DNA from 3 places in the Streptomyces sp. NPDC047841 genome. Region 1 is predicted to be linked to each of the others. Evidence: riboswitches for the same ligand, from Rfam matches in the RefSeq annotation. Region 1 holds a riboswitch; each other region holds the start of a gene.
The links. A riboswitch is a leader RNA that binds a small molecule or an ion and turns the genes downstream of it on or off. The one in region 1 is predicted to bind cobalamin.
Positions count from the first base shown of each region.

Region 2: it holds a riboswitch for cobalamin, as region 1 does, so the genes downstream of both, AB0947_RS11095 (HoxN/HupN/NixA family nickel/cobalt transporter) here and AB0947_RS21785 (ribonucleoside-diphosphate reductase subunit alpha) in region 1, are expected to answer to the same signal.
Region 3: it holds a riboswitch for cobalamin, as region 1 does, so the genes downstream of both, AB0947_RS31250 (cobalamin biosynthesis protein) here and AB0947_RS21785 (ribonucleoside-diphosphate reductase subunit alpha) in region 1, are expected to answer to the same signal.

Region 1 is NZ_JBEYRP010000012.1:221,983-227,511, forward strand. Features, by position in the region: gene AB0947_RS21775 (ATP-binding protein) at 1-1,034, opposite strand, end outside; gene AB0947_RS21780 (GNAT family N-acetyltransferase) at 1,189-1,695, shown strand; cobalamin riboswitch at 1,735-1,872, shown strand; gene AB0947_RS21785 (ribonucleoside-diphosphate reductase subunit alpha) at 1,995-4,352, shown strand; gene AB0947_RS21790 (ribonucleotide-diphosphate reductase subunit beta) at 4,352-5,365, shown strand; gene AB0947_RS21795 (hypothetical protein) at 5,373-5,529, opposite strand, start outside.
Region 2 is NZ_JBEYRP010000006.1:92,319-97,847, reverse strand. Features, by position in the region: gene AB0947_RS11105 (glycoside hydrolase family 13 protein) at 1-1,308, opposite strand, end outside; gene AB0947_RS11100 (metalloregulator ArsR/SmtB family transcription factor) at 1,388-1,738, opposite strand; cobalamin riboswitch at 1,820-2,002, shown strand; gene AB0947_RS11095 (HoxN/HupN/NixA family nickel/cobalt transporter) at 2,030-3,112, shown strand; gene AB0947_RS11090 (nucleoside hydrolase) at 3,116-4,078, opposite strand; gene AB0947_RS11085 (hypothetical protein) at 4,397-5,185, shown strand; gene AB0947_RS11080 (helix-turn-helix transcriptional regulator) at 5,190-5,529, opposite strand, start outside.
Region 3 is NZ_JBEYRP010000021.1:82,495-88,023, reverse strand. Features, by position in the region: gene AB0947_RS31265 (lysozyme) at 1-39, shown strand, start outside; gene AB0947_RS31260 (inorganic phosphate transporter) at 183-1,424, shown strand; gene AB0947_RS31255 (hypothetical protein) at 1,465-1,692, shown strand; cobalamin riboswitch at 1,851-1,993, shown strand; gene AB0947_RS31250 (cobalamin biosynthesis protein) at 2,094-3,038, shown strand; gene AB0947_RS31245 (cobyric acid synthase) at 3,035-4,543, shown strand; gene cobN (cobaltochelatase subunit CobN) at 4,540-5,529, shown strand, end outside.

The sequences.
Region 1 (5,529 bases):
ACGCGGCGCTCGTCCGTCTCCGGGATGCGGGCCTCGACGAAGTACAGCGCCTCCTCCTCGCTGAGCGGTTCCAGCTCCACGATCGCGGCGGGGGTGCTCTCCAGCGGGCTGTGCGGCCGCGACGCGATGACGAGCGGCAGCCTGTCCTCGTGGGCGCACTCGATGGCCCTGCGGATGATGTTGTCCCTGTCCTCCTGGAGGCGCTCGTCGAGGACCGCCTCCTCCAGGCCGTCGGCGAGGACGACCACCTTGTCGTCGGCGAGCAGTTGCTGCCAGACCCGGTCGTTCTTGGTGCGTGCGAGGATGCCGCGGGGTGCTTCCTCGGCGAACCGTTCCCTGGCCATGCGCTCGAAGTTGAGATCGGCGCCGGTTGCGTCCCGCAGCCGGATCGGCACGGGCACGGCGTGCTGCCGGGCGAGCAGTTCGGTGAGCCGCACCAGGACGGCCGTCTTGCCCGTGCCCACACCGCCGACGAGCACATAGGGCCTGCGGGTCTCACGCTGCCGCAGCCGCTGGGCGATGACCCGGGCGATCTCCTCGCGGCCCACGATCTCGGCGATGTCGGGGCCGGCGGTGGGCACCAGATCGCGGGGGTGCCTGCGCGCCTTCGCGAGGTAGCGCCGCTTGGTCCACCAGTACCAGAAGAACAGGAAGAGGGCGGCGGCGATCGAAGCGGAGAGCACCGGACCGACGAAGCGGAGCACGTCGTCGAAGCCCTGGTTGCCGTTCCGCCACGTCTCGAACCGCGTCGTGCGGTGCGAGATCAGGATGTACACGCCCTCTCCGGCCCACGCCAGGACGGCGAGGGCGGCAAGGGCCCACACGACCCGGTTCACGTTGGTGTACGAGGCCCATCTGCGCCACTTGCGGGGGCGGGTGGTGTCGAGCCGGGCTTCCGACCTGATGGTCAGGTGGTGCCAGTAGCCCAGGAAGAACCGCCTGCCCCGGCACCACGCCCGTCGCGCGTACAGCGTCGCCATCGGCGCGTTGCGTGGTCGCTCCTTGCCCGGTGGGTGACGGACGATTCTCGTCATGGTGCGTTCTCCTTCCGAGACCAGCTTTCGGCACGGAGGACCCCACACAGCACCTGTTTCCATGAAAACATGGGCATTCCGCCCCGCAACCCGGCAGGCGACCGCCGCGGATCCCCGGGAATCCGCGCCGCACCCCTCGGGCAGACTCGGTGTCATGGACTTCGTGATCCGGCGGGCAGCTCCCGGCGAGTACGACGACCTGGGCGAGATCACCGCCGGGGCCTATGTCCGTGACGGCCTCCTCGCCTTCGACGAGAGCGACTGGTACCTCGGCGAGCTGAGGGACGTGGCGAAGCGGGCCGCCGCCGCGGACGTCCTCGTGGCCGTCCGCGACGGCGTGCTCCTCGGCGGGGTCACCTTCGTCCGCTCCGGCGGCCCCATGACCGACATCGCCGGCCCGGGGGAGGCGGAGATCAGGATGCTCGCGGTCGCCCCCGCGGCCCGGGGCCGGGGCGTGGGGGAGGCGCTGGTGCGGGCCTGCGTCGAGCGCGGGCGGGCCACCGAGGGCTGCGTGCGCGTGGTCCTGTCCACCCAGCGGACCATGCACACCGCCCACCGCATCTACACCCGCCTCGGTTTCGTCCGCGCCCCCGAGCGGGACTGGAATCCCCTCCCGGGCCGGGACGACCTCACGCTCCTCGCGTACGAGTTGACCCTCTGAGGCCGGGCCGACACTACATCTGGGGGTGACATGGCAGCCCGGCACTAGATGTATGCTCGTCCTCGCTGTCGTCGCAGGGGAATCCGGTGCGAATCCGGAACTGTCCCGCAACGGTGTACCCGTGTGCCCCCGCACGCGTGTCGAGTCCGAAGACCTGCCGGCGGTGCACCCGGCCGTCCAGGCCCGGGTGGTTCTGACGTCCGGGCCTCGTGGAATGGGCCGGTGGACGCGACGCCGTGCGCGCTCGTGACCGCCCCCGCCTCCCGCCAGGCCCCGTGCCGAGCGAGGGAGAGCCCCACGTGACCATCGCGCCAGCCGACCCGGCCTCAGTCAGCGAGCCGGAGACCGACGGTCCCGGTGCCGCGCTGCTGCGGATCCTGACCGAGCTGACCGCCGACCTGCCCGACGCCGACCCGGGCCGGGTGGCCGCCGCCGCGCTGCGGGGCCGGTCCGCCCGGGCCGACGAGGCGGAGTTGCGGGAGCTGGCCACGGAGGCCGCGGCCGGCCTGATCTCCGAGGATCCCGCGTACTCGAAGCTGGCCGCCCGGCTGCTGACCCTCGCCATCCGGGACGAGGCCGCCTCGCAGGGCGTGACGTCCTTCACCGAGTCGGTCGCGGTCGGCCACCGCGAGGGCCTGATCGCCGACCGCACCGCCGAGTTCGTGCGGCTGCACGCCGAGCGCCTCGACGCGCTGGTCGACCCCGCGGCCGACGACCGCTTCGGCTACTTCGGCCTGCGCACCCTGCACAGCCGCTACCTGCTGCGCCACCCGGTCACCCGCAGGGTCGTGGAGACACCCCAGCACTTCCTGCTGCGCGTGGCGAGCGGCCTCGCGGAGGACGACACGACCCGCTCCGTGGACGAAGTGGCGTCCCTGTACGGCCTGATGAGCCGCCTGGACTACCTGCCGTCCTCCCCCACCCTGTTCAACTCCGGTACGCGACACCCCCAGATGTCGTCCTGCTACCTGCTGGACTCCCCGCGGGACGAGCTGGACTCCATCTACGACCGCTACCACCAGGTCGCCCGCCTGTCGAAGCACGCCGGCGGCATCGGCCTGTCCTACTCCCGCATCCGCTCGCGCGGTTCGCTGATCCGGGGGACGAACGGGCACTCCAACGGGATCGTGCCGTTCCTGAAGACCCTGGACGCGTCGGTGGCGGCGGTCAACCAGGGCGGCCGGCGCAAGGGCGCGGCAGCGGTCTACCTGGAGACCTGGCACTCCGACATCGAGGAGTTCCTGGAGCTGCGGGACAACACCGGCGAGGACGCCCGCCGCACCCACAACCTCAACCTCGCGCACTGGATCCCCGACGAGTTCATGCGCCGGGTCAACGCCGACGGGCAGTGGTCGCTGTTCTCCCCCGCCGACGTGCCCGAACTGGTCGACTTGTGGGGCGAGGACTTCGACACCGCCTACCGCAGGGCCGAGGCGGCGGGCCTGGCGAAGAAGACCATCGCGGCCAGGGACCTGTACGGGCGGATGATGCGCACCCTCGCCCAGACCGGCAACGGCTGGATGACGTTCAAGGACGCCGCCAACCGCACCGCCAACCAGACCGCCGAACCCGGCAACGTCATCCACTCCTCCAACCTGTGCACCGAGATCCTGGAGGTCACCGACGACGGCGAGACGGCCGTCTGCAACCTCGGCTCGGTCAACCTCGGCGCCTTCGTGGACACCACGACCGGGGACATCGACTGGGAGCGGCTGGACCAGACGGTCCGCACGGCCGTCACCTTCCTGGACCGCGTGGTCGACATCAACTTCTACCCCACCGAGCAGGCGGGGCGTTCCAACGCCAGGTGGCGCCCGGTCGGCCTGGGCGCGATGGGCCTGCAGGACGTCTTCTTCAGGCTCCGCCTGCCCTTCGACTCGGCGGAAGCCAAGGCCCTCTCCACGCGGATCGCCGAGCGGATCATGCTCGCCGCCTACGAGACCTCCGCCGACCTCGCCGAACGCAACGGCCCCCTGCCCGCCTGGAAGCAGACCCGCGCCGCCCGGGGCGTCCTCCACCCCGACCACTACGACGTCGACCTCACCTGGCCCGGACGCTGGGACGCCCTCCGCAAGCGGATCGCACAGACGGGCATGCGCAACGCGCTGCTCCTCGCGATCGCGCCGACGGCCACGATCGCGTCGATCGCGGGGGTGTACGAGTGCATCGAGCCCCAGGTCTCCAACCTGTTCAAGCGCGAGACCCTCTCGGGTGAGTTCCTCCAGGTCAACTCCTACCTCGTACAGGACCTGAAGAACCTCGGCGTCTGGGACGCCCGCACCCGCGAAGCCCTGCGCGACTCGGGCGGCTCCATCCAGGACTTCCCCTGGATCCCCGAGGAGATCCGCGCCCTGTACCGCACGGCCTGGGAGATCCCCCAGCGCGGCCTCATCGACATGGCCGCCGCCCGCACCCCGTTCCTCGACCAGGCCCAGTCGCTGAACCTGTTCCTGGAGACGCCGACGATCGGCAAGCTCTCCTCGATGTACGCCTACGCCTGGAAGTCCGGGCTCAAGACGACGTACTATCTGCGCTCCCGCCCCGCGACCCGCATCGCCCGCGCCGCCCAGGCCACCGTCCCCGCACAACAGACCACCGACCCGGAAGCGATCGCCTGCTCCCTGGAAAACCCCGAGTCCTGCGAGGCCTGCCAGTAATGACCACCCGATCCCAGAACCTGCTCGACCCGGGCTTCGAGCTGACTCTCCGCCCCATGCGCTACCCCGACTTCTACGAGCGCTACCGGGACGCCATCAAGAACACCTGGACCGTCGAAGAGGTCGACCTCCACTCCGACGTGGCCGACCTCGCCAAGCTGACGCCGGAAGAGCAGCACCTCATCGGCCGGCTGGTCGCGTTCTTCGCCACCGGCGACTCGATCGTGGCGAACAACCTGGTGCTGACGCTGTACAAGCACATCAACTCCCCAGAGGCGCGGCTGTACCTGAGCCGCCAGCTCTTCGAGGAAGCCGTCCACGTCCAGTTCTACCTGACCCTGCTGGACACCTACCTCCCCGATCCCGACGACCGCGCCGCCGCCTTCGCCGCCGTGGAGAACATCCCCTCCATCCGCGAAAAGGCCGAGTTCTGCTTCAAGTGGATCAACGAGGTCGAGAAGATCGACCGCCTGGAGAGCACCGCGGACCGCCGCCGCTTCCTGCTCAACCTCATCTGCTTCGCGGCCTGCATCGAAGGACTCTTCTTCTACGGCGCCTTCGCCTACGTCTACTGGTTCCGCAGCCGCGGCCTCCTGCACGGCCTGGCAACCGGCACCAACTGGGTCTTCCGCGACGAGACCATGCACATGAGTTTCGCCTTCGACGTCGTCGACACCGTCCGCAAGGAAGAACCCGACCTCTTCGACGACCAGCTCCGGCAACAGGTCACCGACATGCTCCACGAGGCCGTCGAAGCCGAGCTCCAGTTCGCCCGGGATCTGTGCGGCGACGGCCTGCCCGGCATGAACACCGACTCCATGCGCCAGTACCTGCAATGCGTCGCCGACCAGCGCCTCACCCGCCTCGGCTTCGCCCCCGTCTACGGCAGCGAGAACCCCTTCTCCTTCATGGAACTCCAGGGCGTCCAGGAACTGACCAACTTCTTCGAGCGCCGCCCGTCGGCCTACCAGGTCGCCGTGGAGGGCACGGTCGACCTGGACGAGGACTTCTGACCGGCCGTTACTTCAGCTTCACCGCGTCCCCGGCCGACACGACCCGCGCGGTCGTCGTCGTGCCGGGGAAGTACCAGCGCCAGCTGCCCGCCGAGGTGGCGGTGACCTTGGTGCTGAGCTTTCCGGCGTCGCCCGTGCGCACGGTCTTCACCGTACGGTAGTGG
Region 2 (5,529 bases), on a different contig from region 1:
CCACGGCAGCGGCACCCGGCAGCCGTCGCGGCCCTTGCGGACATGGCCGGTCTGCTCCCAGATCGGGTCCTGGAGCACCTCGGTGGGCAGGTCGGCGACCTCGGGCAGGCCGAGTTCCTCCCCCTGGTACAGGTACGCGGAGCCGGGCAGCGCCAGCATCAGCAGGGTCGCCGCCCGGGCCCGGCGCAGTCCGGCCGCCGTGTCGATCGCGGGCGCGGCGCCGCCGGACAGCAGCCAGGCGGCCGGGTCGGTGCCGGCCGGCAGCACGAGCCGGGAGGCGTGCCGCACGACGTCGTGGTTGGACAGCACCCAGGTCGCGGAGGCGCCGGCGGCCCGGGCCGTGACCAGCGAGGCGGCGATGACGTCCCGCAGCTCCTCCGCGTCCCAGCGCGCCTCCAGGTACTCGAAGTTGAAGGCCTGGCCGAGTTCGTCCGGGCGGGCGTACAGGGCGCGGCGGGCCCCGGGGACCCAGGCCTCGGCGACGGCGGTGCGCGGCGGGCGGTAGGCGTCGAAGATCTTGCGCCAGTCGCGGTAGATCTCGTGGACCTCGTCCCGGTCCCAGTAGGGGTGGCTGCCCGGCGGCACCAGCGGCAATGCCTGCTCGCCGGTCGCGCCGATGCCGCCGATGTCCCGCAGCGGCTCGGTGAGGTCCTTGGCCAGGCCGTGGGCGACGTCCACGCGGAAGCCGTCCACGCCCCGGTCCGACCAGAACCGCAGGGTGCTGCGGAAGTCGGCGCGGACCTCCTCGTCGTCCCAGTTCAGGTCGGGCTGTTCGGGGGCGAACAGGTGCAGGTACCACTCCCCGTCGGGCACCCGCCGCCAGGCGCTGCCGCCGAACACCGACTGCCAGTCGCTGGGCGGCAGTTCACCGTGCGCGCCGCGCCCCGCCCGGAAGACGTACCGCTCCCGGGCGGCGGACCCGGGTCCGGCACGCAGCGCCTCCTGGAACCAGCGGTGCAGGTGGGAGGTGTGGTTGGGGACGATGTCCACGACCACCTTGAGCCCGAGCCGGTGCGCCTCGCCCACCAGGGCGTCGAAGTCGTCCAGGGTGCCGAGGCGCTCGTCGACCCCGCGCGGGTCGATGACGTCGTAGCCGCCGTCGGCGAGTTCGGAGGGGTAGAAGGGGCTCAGCCACAGGGCGTCCACGCCGAGGGAGGCGAGATGGCCCAGGCGTTCGGTGATGCCCCGCAGGTCGCCGAGGCCGTCACCGTCGGCGTCGGCGAAGCTGCGCGGATAGATCTGGTAGACGACGGCCTGCCGCCACCAGTCGGGGTTCCTGGACGAGAGGTCCGGCGAGAGGTCTGCCATACGGGCTCCCAGGGGACGGACGACGGTACGGAATCTGTATCCGTCCACATTGCCCGGAAAGGGAACCGTGCGCGGCCGTTCAGCCCACGCAGTGCTCCAACAGCCCCCGGACGTCCGCGTCCACCACCCTGTACCGCACCACGCGCCCCTCCTTCTCCCCCGCCACGACCCCGGCCGCCCGCAGCAGCCGCAGGGCCTGGGAGACGGCGGGGTCGTTCATCCCCGTGGCGATGGCGAGGTCCGACACGGCGAGCGGCCCGGTGCGGTGCAGCGCGACCAGCAGCGCCAGCCGGTTGGCGTCGGCGAGCAGGGAGAAACGGTCGGCCCAGGTGCGCAGGCGCCCCGCCTCACCGATGGCGGCGATCGCCTCGCAGACCCGGTGTCCGTCGATGGAACGACGGTCGGCTCGGTCGGCAGGCACGAGATGCATGGGGCCAGTCTGGCAGGCCCCCTCTCTGTGATCTTCGATACCTGCGCAAGTGCGCAGCTATGCAGGAAACCGCGTGCCCCTCTACGGTGGGCGGGCCGTGGTGTTCGGGAAGTCGATGGAAAGTCGACGCGGCCCTCGCCACTGTGATCGGGGAGTTCCCGTTCCGTCCGGCACCGCCGGGCCACTGGTCGCAGACCGGGAAGGCAGGAACGGCGGACGTACGACCCGTAAGCCAGGAGACCGGCCACGGCAGCTCACGAAGTGATCCACGAGGTGCTGGAGCGTGAACCCATGGCCGATGCCGTCTCTTTCCGCTGGCGACGCGAGGACACCGTCAAGACGGTGGGGCTGCTGGCGGTGATCGTCGCCCTGCACGTCGTCGCGTTCGGAATCCTCTACGTCCTCGTCGCGCCCGAGCACTACAAGGTCGGCTCCGACGTCTTCGGGGTCGGGCTGGGCATCACCGCCTACACCCTCGGCATGCGGCACGCCTTCGACGCCGACCACATCGCGGCGATCGACAACACCACCCGCAAGCTGATGGCCGACGGCAAGCGGCCGGTGTCGGTGGGGTTCTGGTTCGCGCTGGGCCACTCCAGCGTGGTGGTACTGCTGGCGCTGCTGATCGCGGGCGGCACCTCACTGGCCGGGAAGGTCATGAACGAGGGCTCCACCACCCACCAGGTGCTCGGCTTCCTCGGTACGACGGTCTCCGGCACGTTCCTCTACCTCATCGCCGCCCTGAACCTGGTCGCCCTGGTGGGCATCCTGAAGGTCTTCCGGGCGATGCGGGCGGGCGCGTACGACGAGAAGCAGCTCGAAGCGCACCTGGACTCGCGGGGGTTCATGAACCGCGTCCTCGGCCGGCTGACGAAGTCCGTCTCCCGGCCGGGGCAGATGTACCCGCTCGGCTTCCTGTTCGGCCTCGGCTTCGACACGGCCACCGAGGTCACGCTGATGGTGATGGCGGGCTCGGGCGCGGCGGCGGGACTGCCCTGGTACGCGATCCTCTGCCTGCCGCTGCTCTTCGCCGCCGGGATGAGCCTGTTCGACACCCTCGACGGCACGTTCATGAACTTCGCCTACCAGTGGGCGTTCTCCAACCCGGTCCGCAAGGTCTTCTACAACCTCGCCATCACCGGCCTGTCCATCGCGGTCGCCTTCTTCATCGGCACCATCGAGCTGGTCGGCGTCCTGCACGAGAAGTTCGGCCTGCACGACGACATCACCGGCTGGATCGCGGGCCTCGACCTGGACAACGTCGGCTACCTCATCGTCGGCCTGTTCGTCCTGGTGTGGGCGGCGGCGCTGGCGTACTGGAAGGTCGCCCGGGTCGAGGAGCGCTGGGCGGTCTCGCCGTCCGCCGCCGACTAGCGCCTACCGCGCGACGGTCTCCAGGTACAGCTTCACGTACCGGTCGGCGTCCACCTCCAACGCCACGTCCACCAGGGCGCGTTCGCGTCCGCCCTCGTGGATCTCGGACTCGCCGGGGCGGGGGCGGCGGTCGACGATCGTCTGGCCCCGGGCGGGGCCCGGGGCGAGGGAGACCTCGACCGGGAGCCGGCGGGTGGTGATGCCCTGCGGGTCGGCGACCGCGCACACCGCGCCCGCGTCGCCGAGGCCGCCCGCCTCCTCCGCCTGGGGCGGCTCGCCCTGGTGGGCCGGCCGGTGGGCGAGCAGCTCACCGGCCAGCCGGGTGCCGGGCTCACCGCTCGCGCGCAGCCGGTGGACCTCGGCGCTGTCCACCACGACCTGCTGGAAGACGTCCAGGCCGTACATCGTGATCGGCACCCCGGCGGTCAGCAGGACCGCCGCCGCCTCCGGGTCGTGCCAGACGTTGAACTCCGCGACCGGCGTGGCGTTCCCGGTGGCCACCGCCCCGCCCATGAACACGATCCGCTCGATGTTCCGGGTCACCTCGGGGTGGGTGCGCAGCAGCAGGGCGATGTTGGTGAGCGGCGCGGTCGGGATCAGCGTCACCGGGCGCGGGGAGGCCAGGATCTCCCGGCGCAGCAGGCTGACGGCGTCGATGTCCACCGGGGTCCGGGTGGGCGCGGGCAGGCCCAGGTCGCCCATGCCGTCGGCGCCGTGCACCGGGGCCGGGCGGGCCGGCTCCAGCAGCGGGCGCTCGGCACCCCGGGCCACCGGGACGGCGGGGGCGCCCGCCTGCTCCAGCACGGTGAGGGTGTTGCGGACCACCCCGTCCACGTCGGTGTTCCCGGCGACGCAGGTCACCGCCCGCAGGTCGAGTCCGGGGTGGCGCACGGCGAACAGCAGGGCCAGGGCGTCGTCGACGCCGGTGTCGCAGTCGATGATCACGGGAATGGGCTGACCGTCCACGGCGGACTCCTTCCGTCGTGCCGACCTTAGATCAGTCCCGTCCCGGGACGGTCCCTCGGCCCGGTCCCCCGCCCCGCCTCCCGGGCGCGGGTCACCGCCACCGGTCGGGCGGCAGCGCGCCGGGACGGTCCGCGGCGCCGTCGTGCCCGACGGGCACAGGGCGCGCACTGCGGACGGCACCGCACCGGCCCCGCGGGGGCCGTGCCACGGATTCCCCGGCGCCCCCTCACCCGTACGGCCCGGAGCGTTGGTGCGCAGGTCAGGGCGGTGGTGCCGTGAGACCAGGCACCCCGGCCGCCCGCAGCCCAGGAGGCACCGATGTCCCCCGAGATACCCCACCTCCCCCGTGCCGTGACCCTCTCCCTGACCGGCGCCGGCCTGCTGACCGCCGGCGCCTGCGCGGCCTTCGGCCTCAACCACCCGGCGAGCGCGCCACACCCCCTGCCCACGCTCGACCGGCCCGCCCCGACGCCCCGGCCGTCCGCGCGGGCCGGCGGTTCCTCGCTCAGCGACGAGCAGGCGCAGGCCGCGCTGATCGGCCCGAGCGACCTCGGCGATCCCTGGACCGCCACGCGCGGCGCGGCCACCTGGCACGACGGGCTGCTGAAGGCGCGGACCTCGGCCGGGGAGTGCCAGCGGCTGCTGGACGCCCTCTACAGCGACGAGCTGCTCGGCGGACCGGCCCGCGTCACCGCCGGCCTGGACGACGCCGACACCGACGCCCAGCTCCGCTACCAGATCGGCGCCCGCCGCCCGGCCGACGTCGACGCCGTGCTGGCGTGGCTGCGGACGCTCCCGGCGCGGTGCGCGCGGTTCACGGCCACCACCGAGCTGGGGCTCGAGGAGGACGTGCAGGTCGTGGACGCCCCGCTGCCCGAGGTGGGCGACGCCCGCCAGGGGCTGCGCGTCACCGTCGCCGGTACGACGCCCGACGAGCAGGAGTTCCGGCTCACCCTGGACGTGGCCGCCGTCCGGGTCGGCGAGGACGCGTTCGCGCTGACCAACGGCGGCCTGGGTGACGTACCGAACGACGCCACCCAGGCGGCCGTGCAGGTCGGCGCCCTGCGCCTGGCCGAGATCCGCAAGCAGGGCCGGGCGCAGGTGTGAGTTCTCAGAGCGGCGGCTGGGCGGGGGCCGGGCCGAGGGTGGTGGTGCCGGGTGCGGTGCGGTGGCCCAGGCCGGTGCGGTAGGCGTCCAGGGCGGCCTCCACGCGGCCCGTACGGCGGAAGAGGTCGCCGAGGAGGCGGCACAGGTCGGCGAGGTCGCCGGCGGCGCCCGCGCGTTCCAGGAGGCTGAGGGCGCGGACGTAGTGCTCCTCGGCCGCCTCGGTGTCCCGGGCGTCCTCGGCGATGATGCCGAGGAGGCGGTGCGCGCCGGCGGCGTGGACGGCGCCGCGCTCGGAGGAGAAGTCCCCGAGGACCCCCTCCAGCAGTCCGGCGGCCTCCTGGGAC
Region 3 (5,529 bases), on a different contig from region 1:
TCCCTGAGCCGGCTGCGGATCTTCGCGCGCGACCACTAGCCAAGGCGCGCCTGGGCCGGCGGCGCGAAGCGGAACCCCGTACGCGCGTTACTGACACCCCCACGCCCGCCTCAGTTCATCTTCCGTTCACCCAGGTTGCCTACGTTCGTCCAGCCAATGACCTCGAACGATTGCCTGGGTAAATGGAAAGCTTCTCGCTGATCCTCGCGATTGTGGTGGTAACCGCACTCGCGTTCGATTTCACGAACGGTTTCCACGACACCGCGAACGCGATGGCCACCACCATCTCCACAGGCGCCCTGAAGCCGAAGATCGCGGTCGCCATGTCCGCCGTCCTCAACCTCGTGGGCGCCTTCCTCTCCGTGGAGGTCGCCAACACGATCTCCAAGGGTCTCGTCGACGAGACCGGCATCCGTCCCGAGGTCATCTTCGCCGCCCTGGTCGGCGCGATCCTCTGGAACCTGCTGACCTGGCTGGTGGGCCTGCCCTCCAGCTCCTCGCACGCCCTGATGGGCGGTCTGGTCGGCGCCACCGTCGCCTCCGCCGGCTTCGGCGCCGTCCACGGTGAGGTCCTGGTCACCAAGGTGCTGCTCCCGGCCGTCGCCGCGCCGGTCGTCGCGGGCCTCGCCTCGCTGCTGGCCACCCGGTTCTCCTACGGCGTCGGCGGCACCGCCGACGGCGAGGCCACCCGCAAGGGCTACCGCGCCGGGCAGATCGCCTCCGCGGGCCTGGTCTCCCTCGCGCACGGCACCAACGACGCCCAGAAGACGATGGGCATCATCACCCTCGCCCTCGTCGCGGGCGGCTCCATCGCCCCCGGCTCCAACCCTCCCACCTGGGTGATCCTCTCCGCGGGCATGGCCATCGCGCTCGGCACCTACATCGGCGGCTGGCGCATCATCCGCACCATGGGCAAGGGCCTGACCGACCTGGAGCCGCGCCAGGGCTTCGCCGCCCAGACCAGCGCCGCGACCGCCATCCTGGCCTCCTCCCACCTCGGCTTCTCCCTCTCCACCACGCACGTCGTCTCCGGCTCGGTGATGGGCGCGGGCCTCGGCCGCAAGGGCGGCGTGGTCCGCTGGTCCACCGCGACCCGCATGGCCGTCGCCTGGGTGCTGACCCTCCCCGCCGCCGCGCTGGTCGGCGCGGGCGCCGAGTCCGTCACCGGCCTGGGCGACTGGGGCACCGCCGTCGTCGCCGTCTTCCTGGTCGCCGCGAGCGCCGGCATCTGGAAGCTCTCCCGCCGCGAGGTCGTCGACCACACCAACGTGGTCGAGGCGACCGAGCCGGCCGGTGTGGTCACCGCCGCCATCGCCGCCGTGATCCCGCCCCCGGCGGGCGTGGTCGCCGAGGACCTGACGGCCACCATCCCCGCCCCGGCCACCGAGCCCGCCCCCGCCGCCCCGCCGGCCGCCGCGGTCTGACCCCGACCCGGCGCACACGGTTACTGAAGGAAGCATCCCCATGAAGATCGACTGGGCGGCCCTCGGCTCCGTCTTCGGTGTCAGCCTCGCGTTCACGGTGGGCCTGGTGGTCCTGTTCACCCTCGGCATCAACGGCCTGTCGCGCCGTGAGAAGGCCGCGGCCCGGGGCGGGTCCGCCGCCCTCGCCGTCACCGGCGCCTACGTGTGCTTCGCGGCCTGCGCGGCGGCGGTGGCGTACGGGATCTACCTGATCGTCGTCAAGCCCTGACGGTCCGGAACCCGGCACCGGCCCCGCCGGGCCACCGCCTCGGCGGGGCCGGCGGGGCCTTCGCATGCCGTCGCACCGGACTTCCGGCCGCCGTCCGGCGGACCGGCGGTGTGGGCCTCAGCACAGTCCGGCGTCCCAGGTCAAAGGCAAGTTGACGGCCGTTCCGGGCGCGTGGTGGACTGCCCAGGCCATGTACGGCGGCAAGAGAGGAAGCCGGTGCGAATCCGGCGCGGTCCCGCCACTGTCACCGGGGAAGAACCCCCGGGAGCCAGGAACTCTCACCGCCGATTCACGTCGAACCAGGGCGCGGACACCCTGAGTGAGGACACATATCGCCATGCTCGGCTGCCGATCGAGGACCCGTACCAGGACCGTTCCTGTTCCCACCGCCGGCTGAGCCGATGGGTGCCGATCGCACATACGCGTACGGTGCCGCCGCCGGCGTCCTCGGTGACCTGCTCCTCGGCGACCCGCGCCGCGGGCACCCGGTCGCCGTGTTCGGCCGGGCGGCCGGGGCCGTGGAACGCGCCCTGTGGCACGACCACCGTGGCTGGGGCGCCCTGCACACCGTCGTGTGCGCCGGCGGCGCCGTCGCCCTCGGCGCGCTGGCCGCACGCGCCGTACGCCCCTGCCGTACCGCTTCCGCCGCGCTGACCGCCGCCGCCACCTGGGCCGTCGTCGGCGGCACCTCGCTCGCCCGGGAGGCCCGCACCATCGGGCGCGCCCTGGAGGCCGGGGACGTCGAGGCGGCCCGGGCCCGGCTGCCGCACCTGTGCGGCCGGGACCCGCAGGCCCTGGACGCCGACGGGATCGCGCGGGCCGTGGTCGAGTCGGTCGCCGAGAACACCTCCGACGCCGTGGTCGGCGCGCTCGTCTGGGGCGCCGTGGCCGGGGTGCCGGGGCTGCTCGGCTTCCGGGCGGTCAACACCCTGGACGCGATGGTGGGTCACAGGTCGCCCCGCCACCGGCGCTACGGCTGGGCCTCCGCCCGCCTGGACGACGTCGCCGGCTGGCCGGGCGCCCGGCTGACCGCCGTGCTCGCCGCCGCGGCCGGACCCGATCCGCGCGGCGCCCTGCGCGCCTGGAGGGCCGACGCGCGCAGGCACCCGAGCCCCAACGCCGGGCCCGTGGAGGCCTCCTTCGCGGGCGCCCTCGGCGTCCGCCTGGGCGGCACGCTCTCCTACGGCGGCCGGGTCGAACACCGCCCGCTGCTGAACGGCGCCACCGGACGGCCGGTCCGCGTCACCGACATCGACCGGGCCGTGCGGCTCTCCCGCCGCGTCGGCCTGCTCGCGCTCGGCACCACGCTGGCCGCGCGCGCCCTGCTGAGAGGACGTGGCAAGTGAGCGGTGGTCTCCTCGTCGCCGGCACCACCTCCGACGCGGGCAAGAGCGTCGTGACGGCGGGCATCTGCCGCTGGCTGGTGCGCCAGGGCGTGAAGGTCGCGCCGTTCAAGGCGCAGAACATGTCCCTGAACTCGTTCGTCACGCGCGAGGGCGCGGAGATCGGCCGGGCGCAGGCCATGCAGGCCCAGGCCTGCCGCGTCGAGCCGACCGCGCTGATGAACCCGGTGCTGCTCAAGCCCGGCGGCGAGCAGAGCAGCCAGGTGGTGCTGCTGGGCAGGCCGGTGGGCGAGCTGAGCGCGCGCGGGTACCACGGCGGGCGGCAGCAGCGGCTGCTGGGCACGGTGCTGGACTGCCTGGCCGAACTGCGGGGCACGTATGACGCGGTGATCTGTGAGGGGGCGGGCAGTCCCGCCGAGATCAACCTGCGGCGGACCGACATCGTCAACATGGGGATCGCGCGAAACGCGCGGCTGCCGGTGCTCGTCGTCGGCGACATCGACCGCGGGGGCGTGTTCGCCTCCTTCTTCGGCACCGTCGCCCTGCTCTCCCCCGAGGACCAGGAGCTGGTCGCCGGGTTCCTGGTGAACAAGTTCCGGGGCGACGCCGGCCTGCTGGAGCCCGGGCTGGACATGCTGCGGGACCTCACCGGGCGGCGGACGTACGGCGTGCTGCCCTTCCGGCACGGGCTCGGCATCGACGAGGAGGACGGACTGAGGGTGTCCCTGCGGGGCACGGTCCGCGAGTCCGCCGTGACGCCCCCGGTCGGCGAGGACGTGCTGCGGGTCGCCGTGTGCGCGGTCCCGCTGATGTCCAACTTCACCGACGTCGACGCGCTGGCCGCCGAACCGGGTGTGGTCGTGCGGTTCGTGGACCGCCCGGAGGAGCTCGCCGACGCCGATCTCGTCGTCGTCCCGGGCACGCGCGGGACCGTGCGGGCGCTGGAGTGGCTGCGGGAGCGGGGGCTGGCGGACGCGCTCGTCCGCCGGGCCGCCGAAGGGCGCCCCGTCCTCGGCGTCTGCGGCGGCTTCCAGATCCTCGGCGAGCACATCGAGGACGACGTCGAGAGCCGGCGCGGGCATGTCGACGGGCTCGGCGTCCTGCCCGTCCGGGTGCGGTTCGCCCGCGAGAAGACCCTCACCCGGCCCAGCGGCGAAGCCCTCGGCGAGCGGGTCGACGGCTACGAGATCCACCACGGGGTGGCCACCGTCGAGGGCGGCGAACCCTTCCTGGACGGCTGCCGGGTCGGCCAGACCTGGGGCACCCACTGGCACGGCTCGCTGGAGTCGGACGGCTTCCGGCGGGCCTTCCTGCGCGAGGTGGCCGCCGCCGCGGGCCGCCGCTTCGTGCCCGCGCCGGACACCTCCTTCGCCGCGCTGCGCGAGGAGCAGCTCGACCGGCTCGGCGACCTGATCGAACAGCACGCGGACACGGACGCGCTGTGGCGGCTCATCGAGTCGGGCGCGCCGCAAGGACTGCCTTTCATTCCACCGGGAGCGCCCGCATGAGCACAGTGTTGTTGTTGTCGACCGCCGACACGGATCTGCTGGCCGCCCGGGCGTCCGGCGCCGGCTACCGCATCGGCAACCCCACCCGCGTCGACGTCGCCGGGGAGCTGCCCGGACTGATCGCGGGCGCGGACCTCGCCGTCGTCCGGCTGCTGGGCGGCAAGCGGGCCTGGGAGGACGGGCTGGCCGCGCTGAAGGCGTCCGGCGTCCCGACCGTGCTGCTGGGCGGCGAGGCCGTGCCGGACGCGGAGCTGATGGCGGAGTCCTCGGTGCCGGCCGGTGTGGTCGCGGAGGCGCTGAGGTACCTGGTCGAGGGCGGCCCGGCGAACCTGCTGGAGCTGTCCCGGTTCCTGTCGGACACCGTGCTGCTGACCGGCGAGGGCTTCGAGGAGCCGCGCCGGATGCCGGAGTTCGGCGTGCACGGCGGGTACGAGGTCCAGGGCGGCCGGCCGACCGTGGGCGTGCTGTTCTACCGGGCGCACGAACTGAGCGGCAACACCGCCTTCGTGGACACCCTGTGCGAGGCGATCGAGGCGCGCGGCGCCAACGCCCTCCCGGTGTACTGCGGTTCGCTGCGCGGCGCGGACCCGGCCCTGTACGAGCTGCTGGGGCGGGCTGACGCGCTGGTCGCCACGGTGCTCGCGGCCGGCGGCACGCACGCCTCCCAGGCGTCGGCGGGCGGTGACGAGGAGTCCTGGGACATCGGCGCGCTGGCCGACCTGGACGTGCCGGTGCTGCAAGGGCTGTGCCTCACCTCCTCGCGGGCCGCGTGGGAGGAGTCCGACGCGGCCCTGTCCCCCATGGACGCGGCGATGCAGGTGGCGATCCCGGAGTTCGACGGCCGGCTGATCACGGTGCCGTTCTCGTTCAAGGAGCAGGGCCCCGACGAGGTGCCGGTGTACGTCGCCGACCCCGAGCGGGCCGCCCGCGTGGCCGGGATCGCCCTACGGCACGCCCGGCTGAAGCACAAGCCGAACGCGGAGAAG